Regions from separate parts of the Serratia nevei genome, predicted to be linked through region 2. Evidence: predicted binding sites of a transcription regulator. Region 2 holds the regulator's gene; each other region holds the start of a gene.

Region 1 (7,837 bases), 2.0 Mb from region 2:
CACAGCCGGAACGCTACCTCAACCGTTATCAGGCCGGCTATCTGCTCGGCAAGCTGGATTATCGGCAGGCGGCCTTCAGCCACGGCGAATTTCACGAGCTGGACGCCGGCTTCGAGTTCTACGCGCCCCAGACAACGCTGGCGGAAGATGGCCGCCGCCTGCTGTTCGCCTGGATGGGCGTGCCCGAGCAAGATGAAGAAGCCCATCCGACGCGCCGTTATGGCTGGATCCATACCATGACCTGCCCACGCGAGCTGTCGCTGCGGCATGGCCGCCTCCACCAGCGCCCGGCGCGCGAGTTGCAACAGCTGCGCGGCGAGCGAGAAGACTGGCGAGGCCGCGCCGATGACGCCCCCGCCTATGCACTGGGCGCCGCAGAGCTGCAGCTGACGCCGCAGGGCGCGTTCAGCGCCGCCTTTGGCGACGCAATGACGCTGAGCTGGGACGGCGAGCGGCTGCAGCTGACGCGCGCCTCTCTGGCCGACGGCCGGCCGGAGCACCGTTACTGGCGCGGCCCGGTCAGGCATCTGCAGCTGCTGTTCGATCGCTCCAGCGTGGAAATCTTCATCAACCACGGCGAGGCGGTGATGAGCGCGCGCTACTTCCCGGCAGGTGAACCGCAACTGCGGCTGAACGGGAGCGCAGCGCTGGCGTTGGAATACTGGCCGCTGACGCCATGCATGCTAGAATGACGCATCCTCCGATGACTTCAGATGGCGTCAGTGAAAAAAAATAAACGCATTACCATCAGTGACATCGCCACGCTGGCCGGGGTGTCGAAATCGACCGCCAGCCTGGTGCTGAACGGCCGCAGCAAGGAATACCGGGTGTCCGACGACACCCGCGATCGCATTCTGGCGCTGGCGCACGAACACCATTATCAGCCCAGCATCCACGCCCGCTCTTTGCGCTCCAACCGCAGCCACACGCTGGGGCTGGTGGTACCGGAGATGACCAACTACGGCTTTGCGGTGATCTCACGCGAGCTGGAAACGCTGTGCCGCGAAGCCGGTCTGCAGCTGTTGATCGCCTGCACCGATGAAAACCCGGCGCAGGAGATGATGGCGGTGAACAGTCTGGTGCAACGGCAGGTCGACGGCCTGATCGTCGCCTCCAGCCAGCTGAACGACGCGGAATACCAGAAGATCAACGTCGGGCTGCCGGTGGTGCAGATGGACCGCCTGATCGCCGGTTCCGAGCTGCCGCTGGTGATCACCGATTCGGTTAATGCGACCGCCGACCTGGTGGAAAAGGTCGCGCGCCAACATCCGGATGAGATCTATTTTCTCGGCGGGCAGCCGCGCATTTCACCGACCCGCGATCGGCTGGCCGGCTTCCAGCTTGGCCTGGAGCGCGCCGGCGTAACGTGCAAACCGGAATGGATCATCAACGGCAGCTACCACCCCAGCTCAGGTTACGAGATGTTCGCTCAGCTGTGCGCACAGCTGGGGCGTCCGCCCAAAGCGCTGTTCACCGCCGCCTGTGGCCTGCTGGAAGGGGTGTTGCGTTATCTGACGCAGCATCAGCTGATGGAGAGCGACATCCACCTGTGCAGCTTCGACGATCACTACCTGTTCGATTGCATGACGCTGAAGATAGACACGGTCGCGCAAGACTGCCGGGCGCTGGCGCAGCATAGCTTCGACCAGGTTACCGCGCTCATCGACGAGCGGCCGCTGGAACAGCATGCTCTTTATCTGCCGGGCCGCATCCACTGGCGTCATGCCGGTTCCCGGGCGTTGTTGGCCGGGGAGTGATATTTCTGAATCAATAAAAAAGGGCGCCTGAGCGCCCTTTATCGTTTTGCTGCCGCTACTTGGCGGCGCCTTCCATGCCCACCAGCCCCACTTTCAGGTAGCCGGCTTTACGCAGGGTGTCCATCACGCTCATCAGCGTTTCATAGTCCACGCTCTTGTCCGCCTGGAAGAAGATGGTGGTTTCTTTGTTCGCCTGAGTGCGTTGATCCAGCACCGAAGTCAGCTGATCGGCATTCACCGGCTGATCGCCAACGTAGAGCTGCTTGTCGGCCTTCACCGACAGGAACACCGGTTTTTCCGGCCGCGGCTGCGGTTTGGCGGAAGAAGCCGGTAGATCGACGCGAATATCTACCGTTGCCAACGGCGCGGCCACCATAAAGATGATCAACAGCACCAACATGACGTCGATAAACGGCGTCACGTTGATTTCATGCAGTTCGCCGCTGTCGTCCAGATCTTCATTTAAGCGCATCGCCATGACTCACCCCGCCCGCAGTTGGTGTGCGTGCTGTGAGCGCTTGGCTTCCGCCGTCGCGGCCAGATCCAGATCGCGGCCCTGCAGCAGCAAGACCTGCGCCGCCACGTCGCCCACCTGGGCACGGTGGCCGCTGATGACGCGGGCGAAGATGTTGTAGATAACGACGGCAGGGATCGCCGCGACCAGGCCCAGCGCGGTCGCCAGCAGCGCCTCTGCGATGCCCGGCGCCACGACCGCCAGGTTGGTGGTCTGCGAATGGGCGATGCCGATGAAGCTGTTCATGATGCCCCACACGGTGCCGAACAGGCCGACGAACGGCGAGATGGCGCCGATGGTAGCCAGGAAACCGTTGCCGCGGCCCATGTTGCGGCTGTAGGCCGCCACGCGGCGCTCGAGGCGGAAACCGGTGCGTTCCTTGATGCCGTTGTTGTCGTTAGATTCCGCAGACAGCTCCAGCTCATTTTGCGCATCGTTCAGCAACACCGCGCTGACGCTTTCCGAGCCGAAGTTTTGCGCCAGCTCGGAGGCTTCATCCAACGAGCGCACTTCGGCCAGCGCCAGCTGTTCGCGGCGCAGACGGCGCTTGGCGCGCAGCAGTTCGCTGCCTTTGGAGAACAGAATGGTCCAGGTCACGATCGAGGCCAGCACCAGGCCGATCATTACCGCTTTCACCACCGCGTCGGCGTGCTGGTACATGCCCCAAACGGACAGGTCCATGCCGCGGGTTTCCGGTGGCTGGATCGTTGGCGCCGGGTTCACCGGCGTGATGCTCTCCGGCGCGGCGGCTGCAGCAGGTGCAGGCGCGGTGGTCGGCGCAACGCTTTCGGTAACGGCCGGATTGGCCGCCGGCGCTGCCTGCGCACTGCCGGCCAGCCCCACGACCAGCACCATAGAAGCCATCAGGCTGCGGCCGAAGGCCTTGCCCCACTGCGCCCGGCCCTGGCCGAACGATCCTTGATTTAAATTCTTGCCAGCCGTTTTCACGCTGTGCCTCCACCCATTACCGATCAAAATTAAGGAATAATTCAGCGTGCGATCATATCAAACCAACCGGGGATTGATAGTAGTTCTCATTATTATTTACCAAATAAACGAGAAAATTTTAGCCAGCCCCGCCGCAAAGCGCCAATCCGCGCCCGTTCACCGCCAAACGCCCCTTTTATGGGGTTATTTCGTTACTTTTCTCCCACAACGGCGCAACAAGGCCGCGCTGCCGAACGGCGTCTTGACCGAGGAATGGGCTTCTCTCTCGCCCCCCGGCAGAAGGATGAGGCGAGAAAGGCGTGCTCGGCAGCCAATTATAGCCGTTTCTGTATCTGGAAGTTAAAACGTCTGGATGGCTATATTAACTCATGCTAACGTAAGGGCTATCGTAAACGGGCACGTGCAGAGCAACCAGAGGTGAGCCAGGTACCATGACGTCAAAACACATCGAAACCACGCTGATCGGCGCCGGCCGCGGCAAACGCTACACCCAGGGCTCCGTCAATCCCGTCACGCAACGCGCCTCTTCTTTGGTTTTCGACTCCGTCGCCGCCAAAAAGCATGCCACCGCGCAGCGCGCCCACGGCGAGCTGTTTTACGGCCGACGCGGCACGCTGACCCACTTTGCCCTGCAGGATGCGATGGTGGAGCTGGAGGGCGGCGCCGGCTGCGTGCTGTACCCCTGCGGCGCAGCGGCGGTGGCCAATGCGATCCTGTCGTTCGTCGGCGCCGGCGATCACCTGCTGGTCACGGGTTCGGCGTACGAACCGACCCAGGATTTCTGCACCCATATCCTCGGCCGCATGAACGTCAGCACCACCTATTTCGATCCGCTGATCGGCGCCGACATCGCCACGCTGATCCAACCCAATACCCGCGTGGTGTTCCTGGAATCCCCCGGCTCCATCACCCTGGAAGTGCAGGACATTCCGGCGATGGTGCAGGCCATTCGCGCCGTGGCGCCGGAGGTGGTGATCATGATCGACAATACCTGGGCGGCGGGCGTGCTGTTCAAGGCGTTGGATTTCGACATCGACATTTCGATTCAGGCCGGCACCAAATACCTGATCGGCCATTCCGATTACATGCTCGGCACCGCCGTCGCCAACGCGCGCTGTTGGGATCGGCTGCGCGAGTACTCCTACCTGATGGGGCAAATGGTGGATGCCGACACCGCCTACATGGCGAGCCGCGGCCTGCGCACCCTGAGCGTGCGCCTGAAGCAGCACGAACGCAGCAGCATCGAAGTCGCCCACTGGCTGGCAGCACGGCCGGAAGTGGCGACGGTCAATCACCCGGCCCTGCCCAGCTGCAAGGGCCACGAGTTCTACCGCCGCGACTTCAGCGGCTGCAACGGGCTGTTCTCCTTCGTGCTGAAAGAGCGGTTGGACGATGCGCAGTTGGCCGCCTACCTGGACAACTTCAGCCACTTCAGCATGGCCTACTCCTGGGGCGGCTTCGAGTCGCTGATCCTGGCCAACCAGCCGGAAGAGCTGGAAGCGATCCGTCCGGCGGGCGGCGTCGATTTCTCCGGCACGCTGGTGCGCCTGCACATCGGCCTGGAGAACGTCGAAGACCTGATCGCCGATCTGGCGGCCGGTTTCGATCGCCTCAACGGCGTGCGCTAAGGCGGATTCCGCTAATTTTCTTCGTCTCGTTTAATGTCGGCTTAAGCTATTAGCGGTACACTATCCGGGTAACTGTCAGATACGGTAACCGCCGCACCCTGGAGAACGTGACCCCGGGCGCAACCGGCATGCAACAGGACATAAAATGGATGTATTACGAGAGATTATTCATGCGCTTTGGCAGCAGGACTTTATTGCCCTCGCCGATCCAAGCGTAATTTGGGTGGTTTACGCCGTACTTTTCACCACTCTGTTTTTGGAAAACGGACTGCTGCCCGCCTCCTTCCTCCCCGGCGACAGCCTGCTGCTGCTGTCGGGTGCGCTGATCGCCAAAGGCGTGATGGGCTTTGCCCCCACCCTGCTGATTTTGACCGCTGCCGCCGGCCTCGGCTGCTGGCTGAGCTATATCCAGGGCCGCTGGCTGGGCCACACCGGCCTGGTGAAAGGCTGGCTGCTGCAACTGCCGGCACAGTACCACCAACGCGCGCATAACCTGTTCAACCGCCACGGGCTGACGGCGCTGCTGATCGGCCGCTTCCTCGGCTTCGTGCGCACGCTGCTGCCGACCATGGCCGGCATTTCCGGGCTCAACAGCTCACGCTTCCAGGTGTTCAACTGGCTGAGCGCGGCGATCTGGGTTTGCGCGCTGGTGGGCCTCGGCTACGCTTTCAGCCAAATCCCGCTGGTGAAGCGCTACGAAAGCCAGGTGATGACCGGCCTGATGCTGCTGCCGCTGCTGCTGCTGTTCGTCGGCCTGCTGGGCGCCATGCTGGTCATTTGGCGTAAAAAGCGCGCCTCCTCCTGAGCCCGGCGCGCTACAGCGCCTTCTCGACCAACGCCAGACTGGCGGGCAACTTGCTCACCAGCGTATCCACCGCCAGCCGCACCTTCAGCGGCAGGTGAGGCGTGTGCGGCCACACCGCATGCGCTTCAAAGGCGGCGCCCGGCCGGTCGCGCAGCAAGCGCACCAGCGCCCCGCTCAACAGCTGCTCACGCACCAGCCAGCACGGCAGCCAGGCAATGCCGAACCCCGCCGTCGCCGCATCCGCAATCGCCTGCAGGTCATCCATTTGCAGCCGGTTAGTCGGCATCACTTCCTGCGGCTTGCCGTCGCTATCCAATACCAACCAGCTGCGCCGCGCACCGGCGCGCACATAGGTCACCGCCTCATGCTCCGCCAGCTGTTCGATGCTGTGCGGCTCGCCGCACCGCTGCAGATAGGCCGGCGAGGCGCACAGCGTCATGCGATGATCGCCGATGCGGCGCGCCACCAGCCCGCCGCTGTTGGCCAGCGTGCCGTTGCGGATCGCCATGTCGAAGCCGTCCTCAATCAGATCCACCACCCGATCGCTGAACGACAGCTCCAGCTCCAGGCCCGGGTGCTCGCGCGTCAGCTCGGTCAACAGCGGCGCAATGCACATGCGGCCAAACAGCACCGGCATCGATACCCGCAGCCGGCCGCTGACCTGTCGCTTGCCCGACTCCAGCAGCGTTTCCGCGCTGCGGATCTCCTCCAGCGCTCGCAGGCAGCGCTCATAGAATAACGCGCCGTCGTCGGTCAGGCTCTGGCTGCGGGTAGTGCGATGAAACAGCCGCACGCCCAGCCGCTGTTCCAGCCGGGCGATGGTTTTCCCCACCGCCGAACGCGACAGGTGCAGCCGGCTGGCCGCCAACGCAAAACTGCCCGCCTCCACGGCGGTGACAAATACCGAAATGCCGCTCAATCGATCGCTCATGATTTGTCGCCCTGAAAGAAACAATCTTCGGAAATCTTATCGCCACTGGCGAACCTTCATCAACGATATTATCGACCAGTCGTTAATCGCTGACTTTGGAGAACATCATGACCGACACGATGCAACGCTGGACGATGGACGCTCTGGGGCGTGAACACCTGCGGTTGACCGTCGACGCGATCCCGCAGCCGGGGCCACACGAAATCAGAGTGAAAGTGAAAGCGGTCGCGCTCAACTACCGCGACAAGCTGATGATTGAAAGCGGCATGGGGCTGACGCTGCCGCAGCCGTTCACCCCCGCCTCGGACATGGCCGGCGAGGTCGACGCTATCGGCCCCGGCGTCAGCCGTTTCCAACCCGGCGCCAGGGTCATCTCTACCTTCAGCCCCGGCTGGCTCGACGGCCGGCAAAAACCGTACGGCAATGCGCGCCAGGTGCCTTACCACACCCTCGGCGGTTTCTATCAGGGCGTGCTGGCGGAATATGTGATTTTGCATGAGGATTGGCTGGTGGCGGCGCCGGCGTCGCTGGACGACGTGCAGGCCAGCACCCTGCCGTGCGCCGGGCTAACCGCCTGGTTCGCGCTGGTGGAGCAATGCAAGCTGCATGCCGGCGAGACGGTGCTGGTGCAAGGCACCGGCGGGGTGGCGCTGTTCGCGCTGCAGATCGCCAAAGCGCACGGCGCCGAGGTGTATGTGACCTCCGGCAGCGATGAAAAGCTGGCGCGTGCCCAGGCGCTGGGCGCCAGTCACGGCATCAATCGGCTGAACGGCGATTGGGTGGAAGCAATTTATGCGCTGACGCAGGATCGCGGCATCGACCATGTGATCGACACCGTCGGCGGCCCGAATCTGGGCAACTCGGTACGCGCCGTGGCGGTGGGCGGCCGCATCTCGGTGATCGGCGTGCTGGCGGGCGCCGAGATTTCCGCCCCCGCCGGCCTGCTGCTGCTGAAATCGGCGGAGATCCAGGGCATCGGCGTCGGCCACCGCCGCGCGCTGGAAGATCTGGTGCGCGCCGTGGACGCCGTCAACCTGCAGCCGGTGATCGACCAGGTCTACCGTTTCGATCAACTGCCGCAGGCGTTGGATCACCTCGATCGCGGGCCGTTCGGCAAGATCGTCCTGACCCCGTAAACGCGGTTCAGCCCTCCAGCAGCAGCGGGTTGGCGTCGCGCAGCCGGGCGATTTCATCGCTCGGCGTCATGCCGAACAGGCGCTTGAATTCACGGCTGAACTGCGACGCGCTCTCGTA
Region 2 (7,837 bases):
AGGACGACAAAAACATTCTGATGACGCCGGCTTCGCGCTTTGTCAGCAATGCCGATCTGCAGACGCTGCCTGCCGGCGCGCTGCGCGGCCAGATCGTGCCGACGCCGATGCAGGTGAAGGTTCACGCGCAGGACGTCGATTTGCGCAAAGGGGTATCGCCGGATCTAAGCACGCTGGTCAAGCCGGCGGCGGACGTCGTCAACCAGCGCTTCGCGCTGCTGGGCGTGCCGGTTCAGGCCAACGGCTATCCGATCAAGACCGACATCCAGCCGGGCAAGTTTAAAGGCGCGATGGCGGTGCCGGGCGCCTATGAGCTGAAAATCGGCAAGAAAGAGGCGCGGGTGATCGGCTTCGATCAGGCCGGGGTGTTCTACGGGCTGCAGTCGATCCTGTCGTTAGTGCCGAGCGACGGCAGCGGCAAGATCGCCACGCTGGACGCCAGCGATGCGCCGCGCTTCCAGTATCGCGGCATTTTCCTCGACGTAGCGCGCAACTTCCATAAGAAGGACGCGGTGCTGCGCCTGTTGGATCAAATGGCGGCCTACAAGCTCAACAAATTCCACTTCCACCTGAGCGATGACGAAGGCTGGCGCATCGAGATCCCCGGTTTGCCTGAGCTGACGGAGGTCGGCGGCCAGCGCTGCCACGATCTGAGCGAAACCACCTGTCTGCTGCCGCAGTACGGCCAGGGGCCGGACGTCTACGGCGGCTTCTTCAGCCGTCAGGACTATATCGACATCATCAAATACGCCCAGGCACGCCAGATTGAAGTGATCCCGGAGATCGACATGCCGGCACACGCCCGCGCCGCGGTGGTCTCGATGGAAGCGCGCTATAAAAAGCTGCATGCCGCCGGGAAAGAGCAAGAGGCCAACGAATTCCGCCTGGTGGATCCGACCGATACCTCCAACACCACCTCCGTGCAGTTCTTTAACCGCCAGAGCTACCTGAACCCGTGCCTGGATTCTTCCCAGCGTTTTGTCGACAAGGTGATCGGCGAGATCGCCCAGATGCATAAAGAGGCCGGCCAGCCGATCAAGACCTGGCACTTCGGCGGCGACGAAGCGAAAAACATTCGCCTGGGCGCCGGCTACACCGACAAGGCGAAACCGGAGCCGGGCAAAGGCATCATCGATCAGAGCAACGAAGACAAGCCGTGGGCCAAGTCGCAGGTGTGCCAGACGATGATCAAAGAAGGCAAGGTGGCCGACATGGAGCATCTGCCGAGCTACTTCGGCCAAGAGGTCAGCAAGCTGGTGAAGGCGCACGGCATCGACAGAATGCAGGCTTGGCAGGATGGCTTGAAAGACGCCGAGAACGCGAAGGCGTTCGCCACCTCGCGCGTGGGCGTCAACTTCTGGGATACCCTGTACTGGGGCGGTTTCGATAGCGTCAACGACTGGGCCAACAAAGGGTATGAAGTGGTGGTTTCCAACCCGGACTACGTCTACATGGACTTCCCTTACGAGGTGAACCCGGACGAGCGCGGTTACTACTGGGGTACCCGCTTCAGCGACGAGCGCAAGGTGTTCAGCTTCGCGCCGGATAACATGCCGCAGAACGCGGAAACTTCGGTCGACCGCGACGGCAACCACTTCAACGCCAAGAGCGACAAGCCGTGGCCGGGCGCCTACGGGCTGTCCGCTCAGCTGTGGAGCGAAACCCAGCGCACCGATCCGCAGATGGAATACATGATTTTCCCACGCGCGCTGTCGGTGGCTGAACGCGCCTGGCACCGCGCCGGTTGGGAGCAGGACTACCGCGCCGGCCGCGAATACAAAGGCGGGGAAACCCACTTTGTCGATACCAAGACGCTGGAGAAAGACTGGCTGCGCTTCGCCAATATCCTGGGGCAGCGTGAACTGGCCAAGCTGGACAAAGGTGGCGTCGCTTACCGTCTGCCGGTGCCGGGCGCACGCGTAGCGGGCGGCAAGCTGGAGGCGAATATCGCGCTGCCGGGATTGGGCATCGAGTACTCCACCGACGGCGGCAAGCAGTGGCAGCGCTATGACGCCAAGGCCAAGCCTGCGGTGTCCGGTGAGGTGCAGGTGCGTTCGGTTAGCCCGGACGGCAAGCGCTACAGCCGCGCCGAGAAGGTCTAAGCCCGGTGCAACGGCCTGCTGCCCTGGCGGCGGCCGTATAACGAAGGGGGAATGCGTTCGCCCGCGCGTGTCGGCGTAGGGCGGACGTTGTAGTGAGAGTAGTACGTGGAGTAGCAGTGCCGCTGCAATTGTGATATTTCATGACATGATTTTCCCCCGGCTTGTCCGGGGATTTTTTTGCCCTTTGCACGGCAGGCATAAAAAAACCGCCTCTGCGTGAGGCGGTTTTTCATAGCCGGTCAGGCTTATTTCTTGTCGTGCAGCGTTTCGTCTTCGCGACAGTCACCGGTTTCACAGTGGCCGTACAGGTACAGGCTGTGGTTGGTGAGCTTGATGCCGTGCTGCTTGGCGATGTCACGCTGGCGCACTTCGATGGATTCGTCGCTGAATTCGATCACTTTGCCGCAGTCCAGGCAAATCAGGTGATCGTGGTGATGCTGTTGGGTCAGCTCGAACACGGACTTGCCGCCTTCGAAATTGTGACGTGTCACAATGCCCGCATCGTCAAACTGGTTCAGTACGCGATAAACCGTTGCCAGCCCGATCTCTTCGCCCATATCAATCAGTTTTTTGTACAAATCTTCCGCACTGACGTGATGGCATTCCGGATTTTGCAGTACTTCCAGGATTTTGAGTCGCGGAAGCGTGACTTTTAAGCCGGCCTTCTTCAATGCGATGTTGTTGTCGGTCATGCGAATTCAGTCCTGTTACTATGCTAATCAAGTTGAGGCGTACTCGCCTGTGGCATCGGTCGGCACAAAGAGTTAATGCGTCTCATTATAGAACCGGTTGTACTAAATGGAAACCGCCGGTTGTTAACAAAGATATAATTGCACTATTGCATGTTTTGCATGCAACGCCTTGATGGATGGGATAAACCGATATCTCAGTCTACCGTGACGGGGTGGGAAGTTACAAATCTGTAGCTTCTATCGCAGCAATCCCTGCTGCCGATGACGGCCCTGTGGGCACACTATGCACTTTACAGGGCCTTTGTTCAACCTTTCGCCAGTGCCGGGGCTTAGCCGACGATATCGGCCAGGCTCAGCTCTTCGACGATTTGTTTGACCCAGGCGTCCACGCGCTCGTTGGTCAGCTCAGGCTGACGGTCTTCGTCGATCGCCAGACCGATGAAGTGGTTGTCGTCCGCCAGGCCTTTGGAGGCCTCGAAGTGGTAGCCTTTGGTCGGCCAGTGGCCCACGATGGCCGCGCCACGCGGTTCGATGATGTCGCGGATGGTGCCCATCGCGTCACAGAAGTATTCCGCGTAGTCTTCCTGGTCGCCGCAGCCGAACAGCGCCACCAGTTTGCCGTTGAAGTCGACTTCTTCCAGCGTCGGGAAGAAATCATCCCAGTCACACTGCGCTTCACCGTAGTACCAGGTCGGGATACCCAGCAGCAGGATATCGAACCCTTCCAGGTCTTCTTTGCTGCTTTTAGCGATGTCATGCACTTCAGAGACGTCGTCGCCAAACTGTTTCTGGAGAATTTTCTGGATCATTTTGGCAATGTTTTCGGTATTGCCAGTGTCGCTGCCAAAGAAAATGCCTACAGTAGCCATATCGCGTATAACCTTTAAATTCAAGTAATTGCATTACTCGACGCCGGCACTGCCGCCGCTGACGCCGATTAAAATGATGCCATGGCAAGAGCCTTTCGCCTCCGGGGCGGGCGCCGACAGGCGCAGTCTCTTACCGGTAAATGCGTATCATGCCAGAAAGTGGCGCCGGGGTTTTATCGCATTTATGCGATGCCGGAGAATGAAGAAAAGCGTGGTCGATCCGGCGTTGTCCTTAACGCCGCGCCGCGCGTGCGGCCGAAGAGATCAATGTTCCGGCTGTTCTTCCGCCAGTTGTGCCAACAGCATCTGCTCGATGAGTTCGCTGCGGCTGATGTTGCGCTGTTCCGCCAGTTTGTTCAGGGCGTCCACCGCATCCGCGTTGATTTTCAGCTCTACGCGCCGCAATCCACGCACTTTATCGCGCCGTAACTGATTGCGCTTATTGATTCTAAGCTGTTCATCGCGGGAAAGCGGGTTGGTTTTCGGGCGCCCCGGACGGCGTTCATCTGCGAACAGATCCAGCGTCGTGCGATCCGTTTGTTCTTTTGCCATAGGTAGCGGTACTGCAAGGGAGTTTGCATCAAAAAGCGCTCGCACGCTTCCGGAGGCATCGGTTAACACACTTCGGGCCAATAAACCCTAACCCAAATTCACCCCCGAACCGGCGTTCGCGAACGCGCTGGCGCGGTGGCAAAATTATAGCGCGCCATATTACCCCAGCAGATGGAGCGACGACAATGCCTAACTGCGGGCTAAACGCGCTAAGCCGTTATCTTTAGCGCGTTTTTTCGCCAGGTGAGTGCGTTTTTCAGGCTTCGTCGAGGAAACGGTGAATGGCGCGCAGCACCGCTTCCGGTTTTTCGGCGTGCACCCAATGGCCGGTGCCGGCGACGACGTGCGCGCGGGCCTGCGGGAACTGGCGGGCGATGTCCGCACGGTAGCTGTCCTGCACGTACGGCGACAGGCCGCCGCGAATGAACAGGGTCGGATGCGGCCAGGCCGGGACTTCCTGCCAGCCGGTGATGTCTTCGTAGCGTTCGATCAGCACCGGCAGGTTGAAGCGCCATTCGCCGTTGTGGAAGGACTTCAGCAGGAACTGGATCACGCCTTCTTCCTGCAGGTAGTCGCGCATCAGCTGGGCAGCCGCCTGGCGCTGGGTGATGCCGGCGGCGCTGACGGCCTTCAGCGCGGCGAAGATCTCGTCGTGGCGGCGGGTCTGGTAATTCACCGGCGCGACGTCGATGACGATCAGCCTGGCGACGCGCTCGGGCGCGATGGCGGTCAGCGCCATCGCCGCTTTGCCGCCCATCGAATGGCCGATGACGATCGCTTTTTCCAGCTGCAGTTCGTCGAGCAGCGCCAGCAGATCCTGCGCCATGGCGGGGTAGTTCATGTCGTCGGCGCGCGGGGAGAGGCCGTGGTTGCGCAGATCGACCTTGATCACCGTGTGCTGTTTATGCAGATCGCGCGCCAGCACGCCCAGGTTGTCCAGATTGCCGAACAGCCCGTGGATCAGCAGCACCGGCAGCGCGTCTGACTCGGCGGCCAGCAGTTGATAATGTAATTTCATGGCGAAGTTCATACTGAGAGAGATTCAGATTAGGGTATCATGATTGAATCGCACGATGAATCATGCGGAATTTTCGCGGCGCGGGCTTGGCAGTGCCGGCTATAGGTATTAGTCTGCATTTTCCGTCCGGAGGCACATTGTTGTGTTCGCCCCAGCGCTTTTAACCTTATAATCCCATGGCTTGAATGCAGGATCTGGCTTCAGGTTCTAAGTAGAAAAAACAGTATTGGATAAAGATGAAAACTATTGAAGTCGACGAAGAGCTTTACCGTTATATTGCCAGCCACACGCAACACATCGGTGAAAGCGCGTCCGATATTTTACGCCGCATGTTGAAATTCACCGCCGGGCAACCGGTGCGCGCGTTGCCTGCCGCCAGTGCGCCGCAGTCCGTCGAGCTGGAAAAAACGGCGCCGGCGCAGCGTCCGCGCGATCGCGTGCGCGCCATGCGCGAGCTGCTGTTGTCGGATGAATATGCCGAGCAGAACAAAGCGGTCAACCGTTTCATGCTGGTGCTGTCCACCCTGTATACCCTCGATGCCGCCGGTTTCGCCGCCGCCACCGAGGCGTTGACCGGCCGTACCCGCACCTATTTCGCCGGCGATCAGCAGACCTTGCTGGCCAACGGCACGCATACCAAGCCGAAGCATGTACCGGGCACCCCTTACTGGGTGATCACCAATACCAATACCGGCCGCAAACGCAGCATGATTGAACACATCATGCAGGCCATGCAGTTCCCGGCGGAACTGATCGAGAAAGTTTGCGGTACCGTCTAATTTAGCGAACAGCCCGTCATGATGGCCGTGCGCGACGTATTTGCCCGGTCACCGACAGGGATGAGGGAGATATGTCGATGGCGAATAATCCACGTGCCGGGCAGCCCGCCCGCCAAAGCGATCTGATCAACGTAGCCCAGCTGACGTCGCAGTACTATGTGCTGCAACCGGAAGCCGGCAATCCCGCACATGCAGTGAAGTTTGGCACCTCCGGCCACCGCGGCAGCGCGCAGCGCCACAGCTTCAACGAAGCGCACATCCTCGCCATCGCTCAGGCGATCGCCGAAGTTCGTCATCAGCAGGGCACCACCGGCCCGTGCTACGTGGGCAAAGACACCCATGCGCTGTCCGAGCCAGCCTTCATTTCCGTGCTGGAAGTGCTGACCGCCAACGGCGTCGATGTGATCGTGCAGGAAAACAACGGCTTCACGCCAACGCCGGCGGTATCGCACGCCATTCTGTGCCACAACCGCCGTGGCGGCGCGCAGGCTGACGGCATCGTCATTACGCCGTCCCATAACCCACCGGAAGACGGCGGCATCAAGTACAACCCGCCGAACGGCGGCCCGGCCGACACCAACCTGACGTCGGTGATCGAAAAGCGCGCCAACGAACTGCTGGCGCAACAGTTGAAAGGCGTTCAGCGCCAGTCGCTGGACAAGGCCTGGAACAGCGGCCACCTGCACGCCAAAGACCTGGTGCAGCCTTATGTCGAAGGCCTGGTTGAGGTGGTCGACATGCCGGCCATCCAACGCGCCGGCCTGAAACTGGGCGTGGATCCGCTTGGCGGTTCCGGCATCGCCTATTGGCAGCGCGTGGCGGAGCACTACAAGCTGGATCTGACGCTGGTGAACGATTCCATCGATCAGACCTTCCGCTTTATGCACCTGGACCACGACGGCATCATCCGCATGGACTGTTCGTCCGAGTCGGCGATGGCCGGCCTGCTGGCGCTGCGCGACAAATTCGATCTGGCGTTCGCCAACGATCCGGATTACGACCGCCACGGCATCGTCACGCCGAAGGGCCTGATGAACCCGAACCATTATCTGGCGGTAGCCATCAACTACCTGTTCCAGCATCGCCCGCAGTGGGGCGCTGATGTCGCAGTCGGTAAAACGCTGGTGTCCAGCGCGATGATCGACCGCGTGGTGGCCGACCTGGGCCGCAAGCTGGTGGAAGTGCCGGTCGGCTTCAAGTGGTTCGTGGACGGCCTGTTCGACGGTAGCCTGGGCTTCGGCGGCGAAGAGAGCGCCGGGGCCTCGTTCCTGCGCTTCAACGGCAAACCGTGGTCGACGGACAAAGACGGTATCATCATGTGCCTGCTGGCGGCTGAAATCACCGCGGTAACCGGTGAAAACCCGCAGCATCACTATGACGATCTGGCCAAACGCTTTGGTGCACCAAGCTACAACCGCATCCAGGCGCCAGCGACTGCGGCGCAAAAAGCGGCGCTGTCCAAGCTGTCGCCGGAGATGGTCAAGGCCAATACCCTGGCGGGCGACCCGATCACCGCCCGTCTGACTGCGGCACCGGGCAACGGCGCGTCGATTGGCGGCCTGAAAGTGATGACCGACAACGGCTGGTTCGCGGCCCGTCCTTCCGGTACCGAAGACGCATACAAGATCTACTGCGAGAGCTTCCTTGGGGCGGAACACCGCGAGAAAATCGAGCACGAAGCGGTCGAGATCGTTAGCGAAGTGCTGGCTTCCGCCAAGTAATCGCTTTTCTTGATTGATAAAAAGCGCTGTTTTTACAGCGCTTTTTTTATGCCTGCAATTTAGATATATCTTTTTATCGGCGCACGCTTGCGCATTTAGATATA
Region 3 (7,837 bases), 1.1 Mb from region 2:
CGCTGGAGTGTAACGGCAACGGCCTGTGCTTCAACTTCGACGTGCGCAGCCCGATGTGCCCGTCGATGAAGATCAGCGGCAACCGCATTCATTCACCGAAAGGGCGGGCGACGCTGGTGCGCGAGTGGCTGCGTCTGTTGGCCGAGCAGGGCGTCGATCCTTTGGCGCTGGAAAAACAGTTGCCGCAGCAGCGAGTCAGCCTGCGCGGTTTGATCGAAAAGACCCGCAACAGCTGGCACGCGGGCAAGGGCGAGTATGACTTCTCGCACGAAGTGAAAGAGGCGATGTCCGGCTGCCTGGCCTGCAAGGCCTGCTCCACCCAGTGCCCGATCAAGATTGACGTGCCGGGATTCCGTTCGCGCTTCCTGCAGCTCTACCACACCCGCTATCTGCGCCCGGTAAGCGACTACATGGTCGCCGGTGTGGAGAGCTATACCCCGTTGATGGCCCGCGCGCCGAAGGTGTTCAACTTCTTCTTCCGCCAGCCGTGGCTGCGGGAGATGAGCCGCAACGCCATCGGCATGGTCGATCTGCCGCTGCTGTCCAGCCCGACGCTGCGTCAGCAGCTGTCCGGCCACCGCGCGACCACGCTGACGCTGGAGCAGCTGGAAGGGCTGAGCGCCGAGCAGCGCGCAGAACACGTGCTTATCGTCCAGGATCCGTTCACCAGCTATTACGACGCCAAAGTGGTGGCGGACTTTGTCAGGCTGGTGGAGAAGCTCGGCTATCAACCGGTGCTGCTGCCGTTCTCGCCGAACGGTAAGGCGCAGCATGTGAAAGGTTTCCTGACGCGCTTTGCCCGTACCGCGCGCAAAACCGCCGATTTCCTCAACCGTGTGGCGCAGCTCGGCATGCCGCTGGTGGGCGTTGATCCGGCGCTGGTGCTGTGCTACCGCGACGAATACCGCGAGATCCTCGGTGCCGAACGCGGCGATTTCCAGGTGCAGCTGGTGCATGAATGGCTGCAGCAGCGGATTGCGGATCGCGCCGAACAGCCGGCGACCGGCGAGCCGTGGTATCTGTTCGGCCACTGCACCGAAACCACCGCGCTGCCGGCCAGCGGCCAACAGTGGGCGGCGATCTTCGCCCGATTCGGCGCCAAACTGGAGAACGTCAGCGTCGGCTGCTGCGGCATGGCGGGCACTTACGGCCATGAAGCCAAGAACCTGCAAAACTCGCTCGGCATTTATGAGCTATCATGGCATCCGACGCTGCAGCGTTTGCCGCGGCAGCGCTGCCTGGCGACCGGCTATTCCTGCCGCAGCCAGGTGAAACGCATCGAGGGCAATGGCGTGCGCCACCCATTACAGGCACTTCTGGAGATGATTGAGTGAAATTGTGGAAACGTGAAACATCGCTGGAGCAGCTGAACCGCGCCGGCGACGGCTGCATGGTCAGCCATGTGGGCATCGAGTTTACCCAACTGGGCGAAGATTTCCTCGAGGCCACCATGCCGGTCGATGGCCGCACCCGGCAGCCGTTCGGGCTGTTGCACGGCGGGGCATCGGTGGTGTTGGCGGAGTCGATGGGATCGATGGCCGGCTACCTGTGCAGCGAAGGCGAGCAGAAAGTGGTGGGGCTGGAGATCAACGCCAACCACCTGCGCGCGGTGTTCGATGGCCAGGTGCGCGGGGTGTGTCGCGCACTGCACGTCGGCCGTCGCCATCAGGTGTGGCAAATCGAGATCTTCGACGCGCGCGATCGGCTGTGCTGCACCTCGCGTCTGACCACGGCGGTCATCGACTGATTCCCGCCGGTTTCCGCAGGCGTTCGGCCTGCGGAGCCTTTCGCCTTACAGCTGAAACGGCACGCGTTTGACGAAGTCCTTTTGAAACGCGTTCGCCTTCTCCCAGGTGCCTTCCATTGCATATTTTTGGCAGATCAGCGTCAGCGTGTGGCGGGCGAAGTGGTAGCTTTGCACCCGAAACAGCTGGCAGCGCTGTGGGTTGTTGATCTCGACGATCAGCCGGTTGTGCAGCTTGCTGAGCGCGTGCAGGTAGCTGTCGTCGTCGCCGTTCTCCAGACACAGATTGGCCATGGTGAGGCTGACGCTGTTGTACCGCTTCAGATGGTCGATATTGCATTCCGGGCGCCGCAGCGCCGCTTCGGCCATATAAAAGTCCACCGTGGCGTCGCGCACGCTGAATTTGTATTCATCAATCTTGCCCAGCAACCATGCGTTGATCGAAAGAGTCATTGGCTTCGCGCTCAAATTCAAATTGAATGATAATCATTATCATATAAACTGCCGCGTTGCCGATCAATCCCGGCGCGGCGTTTTTTTATTGCTCAGGAGGGTAAAAGACCGCCGCCGACCCAACTTAATCCTGAGCGACTAAACTTTAACCTGAGGGCCGCGCGCTTGCGCCGCGCCACGAAATGCCGATAAACGCACATTTACGACAGACAGAATGCAGAAATAGGTATTTTCTATGAATGTTTAGATCGGCAACGCACCGCAGCGCTGTAACGCTGACGGGCCACCGGGGAGTGCGGTACGGTGATGCAGGATAGATAACGAATTCATAGGGATAGCATGCACACCTTGCCGCCTGACGCCGCAAGCCGCCACGGGTGTCCCGTTGGCTTGCCGCGCGCCGCAGCGAAAAACCGCGCTCGCGGCGGATACCCCCGCAAAACAAACGGTTGAAGTGATAATCGTTATCACTAACATATAAGCAACCCAGATTGGCTGTGGCCAAACACGAGTGTGAGGTAGACCCTATGCAAACGGAAAATGTCGGCACTTTTTCTCTGGATGAAAATGTCTGGCAAGGCATTTCGCTCAGCGACAGCGCCGTACGACAAATAACGAAACTGATGCAGCAGGATCCGCAGGTGAAAGGGCTGCAGCTAGGGGTGAAACAATCCGGCTGCGCCGGCTTTGCCTATGTGCTGGATCTGACCCGCGAACCCGCCGATGACGATCTGCTGTTTGAGCGCGACGGCGCCAAACTCTATGTGCCGCTGAAGGCTATGCCGTTCATCGACGGCACCACGGTAGATTATGTCCGCGAAGGGCTGAATCAGATATTCAAATTCAATAACCCTAAAGCTCAGCATGCCTGCGGGTGCGGCGAGAGCTTTGGCGTTTGAGCGATGCAATCAACATGACACGAAGCAATGTAGAAATGCCTAATGAAGTGCAGGCTTGGGTCAGCGAAGGTCGCTACAAAGAAGGTTTCTTCACCCAGCTGGCAACCGATGAGTTGGCCAAAGGCATCAACGAAGAGGTGGTGCGCGCCATCTCGGCCAAGCGCAACGAACCCGAGTGGATGCTGGAATTCCGCCTTGAGGCCTACCGCGCCTGGCTGCAGATGGAAGAGCCGCACTGGCTGAAGGCCAATTACGATCGCCTGAACTACCAGGACTACAGTTACTATTCGGCGCCGTCCTGCGGCAGCTGCGACGATGCCTGCGGTTCGCAACCCGGCGCCGAGCAGCAACCGGGCGCGGCGACGGAAAAAGATTACCTGACCAGCGAAGTGGAGCTGGCGTTCAATCAGCTCGGCGTGCCGGTGCGCGAGGGCAGCGAGGTGGCGGTGGACGCCATCTTCGACTCGGTCTCGGTCGCTACCACTTACCGTGAAAAACTGGCGGAGAGCGGGGTGATCTTCTGCTCGTTCGGCGAAGCGATCCAGGAATACCCGGACCTGGTGCGTCAGTACCTGGGCCGCGTGGTGCCCTCCAACGATAACTTCTTCGCTGCGCTGAACGCCGCGGTGGCCTCCGACGGCACCTTCGTCTATGTGCCGAAAGGCGTGCGCTGCCCGATGGAGCTGTCGACCTATTTCCGTATCAACGCCGCCAAAACCGGCCAGTTCGAGCGCACCATCCTGATCGCCGACGAAGGCAGCTATGTCAGCTACATCGAAGGCTGCTCGGCCCCGGTGCGCGACAGCTACCAGCTGCACGCGGCGGTGGTGGAAGTGATCCTGCATAAAGACGCCGAAGTGAAATACTCGACGGTGCAGAACTGGTTCTCCGGCGGCGAGAGCAAGGGCGGCATCCTCAACTTCGTCACCAAGCGCGCGCTGTGTGAAGGCGCCGGCTCGAAAATGTCCTGGACCCAGTCGGAAACCGGCTCGGCCATCACCTGGAAATACCCGAGCGTGATTTTGCAGGGCGACAATTCGATCGGCGAATTCTTCTCGGTGGCGCTGACCAGCGGCCATCAGCAGGCGGACACCGGCACCAAGATGATCCACATCGGCAAAAACACCAAGTCGACTATCATCGCCAAAGGCATCTCCGCCGGCCACAGCGAGAACACCTATCGCGGCCTGGTGAAAATCCTGCCGGGGGCGGAAAACGCCCGTAACTTTACCCAGTGCGACTCGATGCTGATCGGGCCGGACAGCGGTGCCCACACGTTCCCTTACGTTGAAGCGCGCAACAACAGCGCTCAGCTGGAGCACGAAGCCACCACCTCGAAGATCGGCGACGACCAGCTGTTCTACTGCCTGCAGCGCGGCATCAGCGAGGATGACGCCATTTCGATGATCGTCAACGGTTTCTGCAAGGACGTTTTCTCCGAGCTGCCGCTGGAGTTCGCCGTCGAGGCGCAGAAACTTCTGGCCATCAGCCTGGAACACAGCGTGGGTTAATCGCCGCATTTTTAGCGCCGTCGGCGCTATCTGAGGACACAGCATGTTAAGCATCAAGAATTTGAAAGTCAGCGTGGAAGGCAACGAGATCCTCAAGGGATTGGATCTGGAGATCAAACCGGGCGAAGTGCACGCCATCATGGGGCCGAACGGCTCGGGCAAGAGCACGCTGTCCGCCACGCTGGCCGGGCGTGAAGAGTACGAAGTGACCGAAGGGGAAGTCACCTTCAAGGGCAAGGATCTGCTGGAGCTGGATCCGGAAGATCGCGCCGGCGAAGGCGTGTTCCTGGCCTTCCAGTACCCGGTGGAGATCCCTGGCGTCAGCAACCACTTCTTCCTGCAGACGTCGGTCAACGCGGTGCGCAAATACCGCGAGCAGGAGCCGCTTGATCGCTTTGACTTCGCCGATTTCATCGAAGAGAAAATCGCGCTGCTGGATATGCCGGCCGATCTGTTGACCCGTTCGGTCAACGTCGGCTTCTCCGGCGGTGAGAAAAAACGCAACGATATTCTGCAGATGGCGGCGCTGGAGCCGGATCTGTGCATTCTCGATGAAACCGACTCGGGCCTGGACATCGACGCGCTGAAGATCGTCGCCAACGGCGTCAACTCGCTGCGGGACGGCAAGCGCGCCTTTATCATCGTGACCCACTATCAGCGCATTCTGGACTACATCAAACCGGATTACGTACACGTGCTGTCCCAGGGGCGCATCGTTAAATCCGGCGATTTCTCGCTGGTGAAACAGTTGGAGGAGCAGGGCTATGGCTGGCTTACCGACCAACAGTAATTCAAACGCGCTGCAGCAGCTGTATCGCCTGTTCGAAGGCCGCGGCGGCGAGCGTTCGCCGCATGCGCTGGCGCACTGGCAGCAGGCGCTGCGCCTCGGCTGGCCGACGCGCAAGCATGAAAACTGGAAATACACGCCGCTGGAGAGCCTGCTGGAGCAGCAGTTCCTCGATCCGCAGCCCGCGCCGGTGAGCGCAGAGCAGCTTGAGGCGCTGGCGCTCGGCATCGATGCCTGTCGGCTGGTGTTTATCGACGGCCGCTACAGCGCCGCGCTCAGCGATGGCGATCTGGGCGACTACCAGTTCGAGTTGACCGCCTACGGCACGCCGCAGGCGCTGCCGGAGCCGATCCAGCCGGAGATTTTCCTGCACCTGACCGAAAGCCTGGCGCAGGAAACCAGCCTGATTCGTTTGCCGGCCGGCAAGGCCCCGGCCCGCCCGCTGTACCTGCTGCACATCAGCAGCGGACGCGGCGCCACCGGGGAAGTGAACACCGTGCATCATCGTCACCATCTGGAGATCGGGCGCGGCGCCGAGGCGGAAGTGATTGAACACTATGTCAGCCTGGGCGAGGCCGCGCACTTCACCGGCGCGCGCCTGACCGCCAACGTGGCGGACAACGCCGGGCTGTTGCACTGCAAGCTGGCGTTTGAGAGCCAGCCGAGCTACCACTTTGCCCATAACGATCTGGTTATCGGCCGCGACGCGCGGGTGAAAAGCGACAGCTTCCTGCTGGGCGCCGGCCTGACGCGGCACAACACCAGCGCACAGCTGAACGGCGAAGGCGCAAACCTGGTGATCAACAGCCTGGTGCTGCCGGTGGGCAAAGAGATCTGCGATACCCGCACCTATCTGGAGCACAACAAAGGCTATTGCGAAAGCCGCCAGCTGCATAAAACCGTGGTCAGCGATCGCGGCAAGGCGGTGTTCAACGGCATGATCAAAGTGGCCAAGCACGCGATCAAAACCGACGGCCAGATGACCAACCATAACCTGCTGTTGGGTAAGGTGGCGGAAGTGGATACCAAGCCGCAGCTGGAGATTTACGCCGACGACGTCAAATGCAGCCACGGCGCCACCGTGGGGCGTATCGATGAAGAGCAGCTGTTCTATCTGCAGTCGCGCGGCATCGACAAACATGCGGCGCAGCAGATGATTATCTTTGCCTTCGCCGCCGAGCTGACCGAAGGCATCGCCAACGACACCATCCGGGAACGGGTGCTGGCGCGCATCGCCCAGCGCCTGCCGGGGGAGGCTGCATGAGTTATCCGATTGAACGCGTGCGCGGCGATTTTCCGCTGCTGGCGCGTGAGGTGAACGGCCAACCGCTGGCCTATCTCGACAGCGCCGCCAGCGCGCAGAAACCGCAGGCGGTGATCGACCGCGAGCTGGAGTTCTACCGCCACGGTTATGCGGCGGTGCATCGCGGCATCCACACCCTGAGTGCCGAGGCGACTCAGCAGATGGAAGCGGTGCGGGAGCAGGCGGCGCGCTTTATCAACGCCGCCTCGGCGGAAGAGATGGTGTTCGTCAAGGGCACCACCGAAGGCATCAATCTGGTGGCCAACAGCTTTGGCCGCCACCTGCTGCAGCCGGGCGATGCGATTCTCATCACCGAGATGGAGCACCACGCCAACATCGTGCCGTGGCAGATGCTGGCGGAGGAGCGCGGGCTGCAGCTGCGGGTGTGGCCGCTACAGCCGGACGGTACGCTGGATCTGGCGCGACTGCCGGAACTGGTCGATGCGTCCTGTAAACTGCTGGCGCTGACCGAGGTCTCCAACGTGCTGGGCACCGTCAACCCGGTGCGCGACATTATCGCCCGCGCCAGAGCCCTGGCGCCGAATTTGACGGTGCTGGTGGACGGCGCGCAGGCGGTGATGCACCAGCGCGTCGATGTCCAGGCGCTGGACTGCGATTTTTATGTGTTTTCCGGCCACAAGCTGTACGGTCCTTCCGGCATCGGCATGCTGTATGGCCGCCAGGCGCTGCTGCAGCAGATGCCGCCGTGGGAAGGGGGCGGCTCGATGATCCGCCAGGTCAGCCTGACGGCGGGCACCACCTTCGCCGATCCGCCGTGGCGCTTCGAGGCCGGTTCGCCGAACACCGCCGGCATCATGGGGCTGGGGGCGGCGTTTGATTACGTTGAAGCCCTGGGCCTGAATGCGATCCACGATTATGAACAGTCGCTGATGCACTACGCGTTGGAGGCGCTCAGCCAGGTGCCGACGCTGAAAGTCTATGGCCCGGCCCATCGCGCCGGGGTGATCGCCTTCAATCTGGGGGAACACCATGCCTATGACGTCGGCAGCTTCCTCGATCAGTACGGCATCGCCATTCGCACCGGCCACCACTGCGCCATGCCGCTGATGGCGTTTTATCAGGTGCCGAGCATGTGCCGCGCTTCGCTGGCGTTATATAATACCCGCGAAGAGGTGGACC
Region 4 (7,837 bases), 820 kb from region 2:
ATGCGTTGCAGCAGCGCGGCGGTGACGTAGCAGTCATACAGCGCGCGGTGCGGGTACAGCGTGGCGTCCGCCGGTAGCTGCACGTCCAGTTTCAGCGCATAGCGCAGATACTGGTTGCCGTACTTGATGTCCGGATACAGCGTGCGCGCCAGCTTGAGGGTACATATCCAGGCGCCGTTCATCTCCGGCAGCACGCCGCGATCGAAAGCGGCGTTGTGCGCCACGTAGTAGGGGCTGCCCTGATAGCGGCCGATCGCCACCGCGATGCGCGGTTTGCCTTCCACCATTTGCTCGGTGATGTGATGAATCGCCATCGCGTCGAGGCTGATGGGGCGATCCGGGCTGACCAGATCGCTCATCGGGTTGGTCAATTGACCGTCGAGCAGATCGAGGGAGGCCACTTCCACCACGCCGCCGTCCAGCCCGCAGGTCTCGGTATCTATTACGCGTAACGTCATGTTTTCCTCCGCGTTGCCGTCAGCCCTCAGCTTAACCGGCACAGGCGGCCGTGCCAACCGCACCCTCACTACAGGCAATAAAAAACCCGCCTTGGCGGGTTTAATGACGGATGGAAGGACGCTTACTCACCAGACGGATGCGCTTTTTTGGCGCGTTTCTCCGCACGTTTCTCAGCTGGGGTTTTCAACGGCTTCTTCTTCGCATTCTTTTTGCTATCCATTCCCTTACTCATGATGGCCTCTCGTTACCTATGATTGGGTGGCTTGCTCAGCCATTAACCGCCTAAAGCCAAGAGGATGCAAGCGGCAAAGTGCAGGTTTAGGTTAACCGGCTGTTTGTGCATGAAATTTTGTTTTTGGATGACCGGGTGCTAAAAATAAATATTATGTTATAATGTTACACTTTTGGTGTTGGGAGAGCGCAATGACAGTCATGACGTTACCGGATGCGCAGCAACTGCTGGCCATGCCGGATTCTGATTATATGAACTCGGTTCAACGGGCGTTTTTCCGCCAACGGTTGCAGGACGAGCGGCAAAAGTTGCTGCTGCACATCGATGAGCTGAAAAAAGAGATCGACGGCGGTGAAGCGACGGGCGATGAAGCCGACAAGGCGGCGCGCGAAGAGGATCTGCGCCTGCTGTTCCGCCAGTTGGATCGCGAAAGCCGCCTGCTGCCGAAAATCGACGCGGCGCTGGCGCGATTGCAGAACGGCGAGTACGGCTACTGCCGGGAAACCAGCGAACCTATCGGGCTGGCGCGCCTGCTGCTGCGCCCGACGGCGGAGCTGAGCATCGAGGCGAAAACCGCACAGGAGATGCGTGAGCCGCATATGCGCAAAGGTGGCTAATTGAGTCCCGCCGGGGGGGCGAATGTGCCCCTCAACCGATCGGACCTGTGGGCATTTTGCAGGCAGGTCGTTGTGATTTTGAGCAAACGCGCGCCGAGTTCTCGGCGCGCGTTCGAGTTTTCGGGTTTTACCGTTGACCTGCCGGGCGGCTTCCGCTTTGATGAAAGCATGACTCACAGAGAGACGGAAAGCGCCATGGAACAATTACGAGGTTTGTACCCGCCGTTAGCAGCATACGACAGCGGTTGGCTGGACACTGGGGATGGCCACCGGATCTACTGGGAGCTGAGCGGCAACCCGAACGGTAAACCGGCGGTCTTCATTCACGGCGGGCCGGGCGGCGGCATCTCCCCGCATCATCGTCAGCTGTTCGATCCGGAACGCTACAAGGTGCTGCTGTTCGATCAGCGCGGCTGTGGCCGCTCCCGTCCGCACGCCAGCCTGGACAACAACACCACCTGGCATTTGGTGGCCGATATCGAGCGGCTGCGCGACATGGCCGGCGTCGATCAATGGCTGGTGTTCGGCGGTTCCTGGGGATCGACGCTGGCGCTCGCCTATGCGCAGACCCACCCGGAGCGCGTCAGTGAAATGGTGCTGCGCGGCATCTTCACCCTGCGTAAGCAGGAACTGCATTGGTATTACCAGGACGGCGCGTCACGCTTCTTCCCGGACAAATGGGCGCGCGTGCTGTCCATTCTGTCGGATGACGAGCGTAAAGACGTGATCGCCGCCTACCGGCAGCGGCTGACTTCGGCCGATCCGCAGGTGCAGCTCGAAGCGGCCAAGCTGTGGAGCGTGTGGGAAGGGGAGACGGTGACGCTGTTGCCGAGCCGCGAATCCGCTTCGTTCGGCGAGGATGATTTCGCGCTGGCGTTCGCCCGCATTGAAAACCACTATTTCACCCATCTGGGTTTCCTGGAGAGCGACGACCAGCTGCTGCGCAACGTGCCGCTGATCCGCCATATTCCGGCGGTGATCGTCCACGGCCGCTATGACATGGCCTGCCAGGTGCAGAACGCCTGGGATCTGGCCAAGGCCTGGCCGGAAGCGGAGTTGCATATCGTGGAAGGGGCGGGGCATTCGTTTGATGAGCCGGGCATCTTGCACCAGCTGATGATCGCCACCGACCGGTTCGCCGGCAAGTGACGTAAAAAACCCGCCGTTACGGCGGGTTTTTTGTTATTTGACCTTCGGCTCGTACGGCAGGCGCGAAAACCTGTGGGATTCCGCGCGGTAGTACGCCACGCGCTCGCGAAAATAGTCGCGCAGCACTTCCGGCTGCTCACGCTCCACCACTTCCGGGATCACCGGCATGTTGTAGCGCTCTTTGTACGCCACGCCTGAGGCGGCGAGATCCACGTTCACCCGGTCCATCTCTTCTTTAGACAGTTCGGCCAGATTGTAACCCACGCTATGCTCCTTACTTACTTTGCCGCTTTGAACCTGCGCAGAAGGTAATCCACCCGGGGGCGCTTGGCAAGCCCGTTGCGCCGCTGCCGTGGGCGATATTTATCCGGGAGTAATGCAATCTATTTATTCTTTTAAATAAGAATGATTCGCTTTTTGATTAAAATAAAAGATGAAAATAATTATCATGTTAATTCTCAATGTGGTGTTGATATTTTAATTTATTGATATATATGATTTTTATAATTAATGTGATTTGAGTGTAAATAAGGTGTTTTTATTTTCACGGCGGCAGGGCATAATGCGCGGAAATTAAATTCATGACCTGCAAAATAAAAGGAATCATTATGCTGACGCAAGAAATGACTCAAAAGCTGAATGAGCAACTGAATCTGGAGTTCTACTCCGCCAACCTGTACCTGCAGATGAGCGCATGGTGCAGCGATAAAGGCTTTGAAGGCGCCGCCGCATTTCTTAAAGAGCACTCTCAGGAAGAGATGCAGCATATGCAACGTCTGTTCGACTACCTGAGCGACACCGGCTCTCTGCCGCTGCTGGGCAGCATCGCCGCACCGCCGGTGACGTTCGAATCGCTGGCGGACGTGTTCCAGCAGACCTACGAACACGAACAGCTGATCACCCGTCAGATCAACGAACTGGCGCACGCCGCTATGACCGCACACGATTACTCCACCTTCAATTTCCTGCAGTGGTACGTGGCGGAGCAGCACGAAGAAGAGAAACTGTTCAAATCCGTGCTGGATAAGCTGGCGCTGGTGGGCACCAGCGGCAAAGGCCTGTTCTTCATCGACAAAGATCTGAAGAAAATGGGCGCGATGGGCCAGGGCGGCAACGGCCAGGCTTAATCCGCATCAGAACACCGAAAAACCGCGCGCGGGCGAGCCTGACGCGCGGTTTTTTTTACCCTGCGTTTATCGCGGTTATGCGGCGATACGTGCTGCCGGATCGCAAAATGCCAGTGATGCGCTCGACTTGCCGCAGCGTGGTCGTTATGATTTACCGCGATACGCTACAGGGATGGTAGAGTCAAAACAGCGGGTTAGCCGATACAACCCGTTTTTCTGTTTACCCGTGGCGCAATCACTTGCGGTGGGTTGGGGCCGCTGATACATCGCCTTGGCTGTGGCCTTAACCCTTATGACCCTCTTTATACTGTTAAGGGATACCACTGTGATCGGTAAAATTCGTTCCTCCTGTCGCCTGCTTTCCACCGTTTTCGTCCTGTTCGTCGGCCTGTCTTCGCAGCAAGCGCTGGCGCACGCCCATCTGAAAGTGGAAACGCCGAAGGCCGACGCCAGCGTCAGCCCGGCGCCGAAAGCGCTGACCCTCAGCTTCTCCGAAGGCATCGAGCCGAACTTCAGCGGCGTGAAAATCACCGGCCCAGACAACGCCGTGGTGAAAACCGGCAAGCTGCAGCTCGATCCGAACAACAACACCCAGGTCAATGTGCCGATCGAAGGCGAACTGAGCGCGGGCAAATACAACGTCAGCTGGCATGTGGTTTCGGTCGACGGGCATAAAACCAAAGGCCAGTACAGCTTCACCGTAAACTGATCGTGAGTCTGGCGACCCTGTTCGTTCTGTGTCGCTTGGTGCACTTTGCGGCGGTGATGCTGATGTTCGGCATCAGTCTGTTCACCGCCTTATTGTCACCGCAGCGCCTCTCCCCGATCCTCTCCCGCGATGTGCGCCCGCTGCTGCTTGCCGGCACCTGGATTGCCGGGCTTTCCGCCGTGGCGCTGCTGGCCATTCAAGCCGGGCAAATGGGCGACGGTTGGGAAGACGCCTGGCGGCTGGAGGTCTGGTGGGCGGTGCTCGGCACCACCTTCGGCGAAGTGTGGCGCTGGCATCTGGGCCTGTCGCTGCTGGCGATCCTGAGCCTGCTGCTGCCGGAACGGCCGCGCGCGCAGGCGTTGGCGCTGTGTTCGGCGTTGCTGCTGGTCAGCCTGGCGTTCATCGGCCACGCGGCGATGCACGAAGGCACGCTGGGCGTGCTGCACCGCGCCAACCATGCGGTGCACCTGCTGGCCGCCGGTTATTGGTTCGGCTGCCTGGCGCCGTTGCTGGTTTGCCTGCGTTACCTGCAGCCGCCGCAGTGGCGCAGCGACGCCATCACCACGCTGATCCGTTTCTCGCGCTGGGGGCACCTGGCGGTGGCGGCGGTGATCGTCACCGGCATCGTCAACAGCCTGATCATTCTCGGCGGTTGGCCGCTCAACCTCGGCTCGCCTTATCAGCGCCTGCTGCTGATCAAAACCGCGCTGGTGGCGCTGATGGTGATGGTGGCGCTGGCCAATCGCTACGCCATCGTGCCGGCAATGAGCCGCGTGCCGGCGCTGGCGCAGCGCGGCGTGGTGCTGGCCTGCTGGCTCGAAGTCGGGTTGGGGATGGCGGTGCTGCTGCTGGTCAGTTTATTTGCAACCTATGCGCCGGTTTGACATTTCGGCTTGCCGCAACCGGGCAAGCTGCGGGAAAATCGACGTGAATAGCAACCTTAAGGCCAACACATGAAATCGGTATTACTCGGCATTACGCTGCTGGCAACCGCGACCGGCGCGCTGGCGGCAGACAAACTGGTGAACATCACCAAACTGGAATACGGCAAACAGTGGGCGTTCACCAAGGAAGAAGTGACGCTGCAGTGCCGCAGCGGCGGCGCGCTGTTCGTGCTCAACAACAGCACTCTGATGCAATACCCGCTCAACGACGCAGCGGAGCAGCAGGTGAAGAAGGGCCATCAGCGCGCGCAACCGCTGGAGGTGCTCCTGCTGGACGACCCTGCCGAACCGGGGAAAAAAATGAGCCTGGCGCCGTTCATTGAACGCGCCGAGAAGCTGTGCGCTGACTAACCGCTTGTTTGCCAACGCCTTGCCCAGCGCGCGCGGATTGATGCGCATTTGCCGCATAGTTATTTCGTCACGAAACTATCACGCGGCCGCTGGGCGGCTGGCAAAACTGGCGCGGTAGGCTACTCTTAAAGTGCACGGCTGAACAAGCCCTGCATTAAATGCCAACTTTTAGCGCACGGCTCTCTCCCAAGAGCCATTTCCCTAGACCGAATATAGGAATCGTATTCGGTCTTTTTTTGTGTGATTGATTTATAAGTAAATTTCACTTAAGACGCCAGCAACAATCCCCGTTCCTCTTTTCGCGTCACAGCCATAAGCCCGAGCTCCCGTTTCACTCCCCACCCGCACATATCGCTAATTTAGCCGCACCAAAAGTCATTACGTCATTTATGGCGCTGATAAGCTCCGGTCATTGCTCCCATCACCGGTTAAACGAAAGTGGCATTATGGGGAATATCAAGGTATTAGGCGTTGTAAAAGGAAACCTGTTTTGAACGATCGGTTGAGTCGGTTGAAGAGGGCGCTGCCCGGCTATCTCGATGCGTGGCGTGAGGGGGTTTTACCCTCTGACTGGGGGCAGGTAGCTAATCCTGAAGTGGTTGCCGCCCTGTTGGCGGAGTGGGAGGCGCTGAGCGAATTGGCGTCTCTGTTCGAAAACGCCACTGAAACCCCTTCCGATCCCGCCGCGTTTTGGCAGGCGCGTGCCGAGCTGATGGCGCAGCGCAATCTCGAACTCAGTGCCCAACTGGCGACGCCAATCCGTTTGCCCGGCGTGCGGGTGGCCTTTTTTGGCTATGTGAAAACGGCGGTGATGGACGCCAGGCAGGTGAAGGCGGCGATTCGTGATGCCGGTTTTATCATTGCGGGCGATGATAAAAACGACAGCGTACCGTCATGACCGCTGTCCTGTAACGCGTGAGTTTGGAGAATAAACGCGAACGAATAATGTCGCTCCTGTGATACGGAGCAAGGTTCAATTCATCCAGTCAATTTGTTAGGATCGCCTGACCTACATGACTATTGGTGCAGTACATTGAAAATTAAAGCGTTGTTATTTGTTGCGTTGGCCGCGCTGGCCGGCTGCAGCCAGGAGGGAACCTCGATGAATCAGCCCGCGAACGAGAAAGGCGGCCAAACGGAGGTGTTGCTGGTGAACAGCGCGCTGGTGGACTGCGTGGGCGTCGGCCCGATGAAGTGCATGCAGGTGCGCCGTTCCGCGCAGCAGCCGTGGGAGTTGTTCTATACCGGTATCGAGGGTTTCACCTTCGAACCGGGCTATCAGTATCGGCTGAAAGTGCTTGTTACTCCGGTGGAGAACGTGCCGGCCGATGCTTCATCGCTGCGCTATACGCTGATTGAGCAGATGGAAAAGAACAAGGCGTAATGGATCTACCTTGTCACCACCAAATGGCGTTTCATTTGGTGGTGACGTCTTCAGGAAAGTTTGTCTTTTTTCTTTCTTCTGGAGGATTCGAAAGTGGAGAAGGCATGTGCAAGAGCAAACCCCAACGCACAGTAGCGTAGAGGCCAATTTTCTTTGGCCCATGTTTCAGAGTCAGCAATAAACATCGCGTTGCCGTTGGCAAAAAGGGTAAATTGCCAGCAAAGGATTAAAAAGCATATCGTAACCAGAACGACATAACCCTTGGAACCCAGAGGCGGTCTGAAGCCGTATTTCACGGCCAGACAGGCCGCGGCAGCGAGAGTTGAAAGAATATAATATAAAGTCGGTTCCATTACTGTTCCTGGTGATTTTATCTTCCCTGATATTCGACCGAAAAACAGCCACACCATAACGCAACGCCAGAAGCATGATCAACTTTTGCTGATTTGAAGAGGGAAGGCTTGAACGCGCTGAGGGTGCGACGCGTGGCGCGTGGAGGCAGCACTATGCGGAGTTGGGCAACCCTGATCCCTCGACTAAACTGGTCTGTTCACTGCGCTTGTTTTCGCACTTTCTTAAGTATATCGAGAAAATCAGGTATATTGTCCTTCGGTTTTTAGCTACCAAGAAAAAATTACTATGATTATCAAACCTAAAATTCGTGGTTTTATCTGCACCACCGCTCACCCGGCAGGCTGTGAAGCCAACGTCCGTGAGCAAATCGCCTACGTTAAGTCGCGCGGCGAACTGAAAAACGGGCCTAAAAAGGTGCTGGTCATTGGTGCATCCACCGGTTACGGTCTGGCCTCGCGCATCAATGCCGCTTTCGGCAGCGGTGCGGCCACCATCGGCGTATTTTTCGAGA

What was found. Region 2 encodes Fur, which represses iron uptake genes when iron is present. Its sites were predicted from a motif close to ATAATAATGAGAACNACTATCAA; they were not measured.
Region 1: the regulator Fur is predicted to act here: its motif matches at 3,293-3,315, upstream of exbB (tol-pal system-associated acyl-CoA thioesterase).
Region 3: the regulator Fur is predicted to act here: its motif matches at 2,652-2,674, upstream of sufA (Fe-S cluster assembly scaffold SufA).
Region 4: the regulator Fur is predicted to act here: its motif matches at 2,891-2,913, upstream of ftnA (non-heme ferritin).

The regions. Positions count from the first base shown of each region.
Region 1 covers NZ_CP149940.1:4,615,156-4,622,992, forward strand. Annotated here, with positions in the region: gene V8N38_RS22100 (sucrose-6-phosphate hydrolase) at 1-692, shown strand, start outside; gene V8N38_RS22105 (substrate-binding domain-containing protein) at 714-1,757, shown strand; gene exbD (TonB system transport protein ExbD) at 1,813-2,235, opposite strand; gene exbB (tol-pal system-associated acyl-CoA thioesterase) at 2,239-3,219, opposite strand; gene metC (cystathionine beta-lyase) at 3,651-4,847, shown strand; gene V8N38_RS22125 (DedA family protein) at 4,993-5,652, shown strand; gene V8N38_RS22130 (LysR family transcriptional regulator) at 5,663-6,583, opposite strand; gene V8N38_RS22135 (zinc-dependent alcohol dehydrogenase family protein) at 6,691-7,719, shown strand; gene V8N38_RS22140 (AraC family transcriptional regulator) at 7,727-7,837, opposite strand, start outside.
Region 2 covers NZ_CP149940.1:1,240,922-1,248,758, forward strand. Annotated here, with positions in the region: gene V8N38_RS05820 (beta-N-acetylhexosaminidase) at 1-2,102, shown strand, start outside; gene fur (ferric iron uptake transcriptional regulator) at 2,348-2,794, opposite strand; gene fldA (flavodoxin FldA) at 3,124-3,663, opposite strand; gene ybfE (LexA regulated protein) at 3,928-4,215, opposite strand; gene ybfF (esterase) at 4,472-5,245, opposite strand; gene seqA (replication initiation negative regulator SeqA) at 5,470-6,012, shown strand; gene pgm (phosphoglucomutase (alpha-D-glucose-1,6-bisphosphate-dependent)) at 6,090-7,733, shown strand.
Region 3 covers NZ_CP149940.1:2,303,280-2,311,116, forward strand. Annotated here, with positions in the region: gene V8N38_RS11110 (FAD-binding and (Fe-S)-binding domain-containing protein) at 1-1,334, shown strand, start outside; gene menI (1,4-dihydroxy-2-naphthoyl-CoA hydrolase) at 1,331-1,747, shown strand; gene V8N38_RS11120 (hypothetical protein) at 1,793-2,197, opposite strand; gene sufA (Fe-S cluster assembly scaffold SufA) at 2,725-3,096, shown strand; gene sufB (Fe-S cluster assembly protein SufB) at 3,111-4,607, shown strand; gene sufC (Fe-S cluster assembly ATPase SufC) at 4,651-5,397, shown strand; gene sufD (Fe-S cluster assembly protein SufD) at 5,372-6,658, shown strand; gene sufS (cysteine desulfurase SufS) at 6,655-7,837, shown strand, end outside.
Region 4 covers NZ_CP149940.1:2,064,520-2,072,356, forward strand. Annotated here, with positions in the region: gene exoX (exodeoxyribonuclease X) at 1-458, opposite strand, end outside; gene dksA (RNA polymerase-binding protein DksA) at 883-1,308, shown strand; gene pip (prolyl aminopeptidase) at 1,504-2,457, shown strand; gene V8N38_RS09940 (DNA polymerase III subunit theta) at 2,491-2,721, opposite strand; gene ftnA (non-heme ferritin) at 3,066-3,584, shown strand; gene yobA (CopC domain-containing protein YobA) at 3,877-4,293, shown strand; gene copD (copper homeostasis membrane protein CopD) at 4,296-5,177, shown strand; gene V8N38_RS09960 (YebY family protein) at 5,247-5,588, shown strand; gene V8N38_RS09965 (hypothetical protein) at 6,079-6,486, shown strand; gene V8N38_RS09970 (DUF4377 domain-containing protein) at 6,622-6,972, shown strand; gene V8N38_RS09975 (hypothetical protein) at 7,023-7,325, opposite strand; gene fabV (enoyl-ACP reductase FabV) at 7,612-7,837, shown strand, end outside.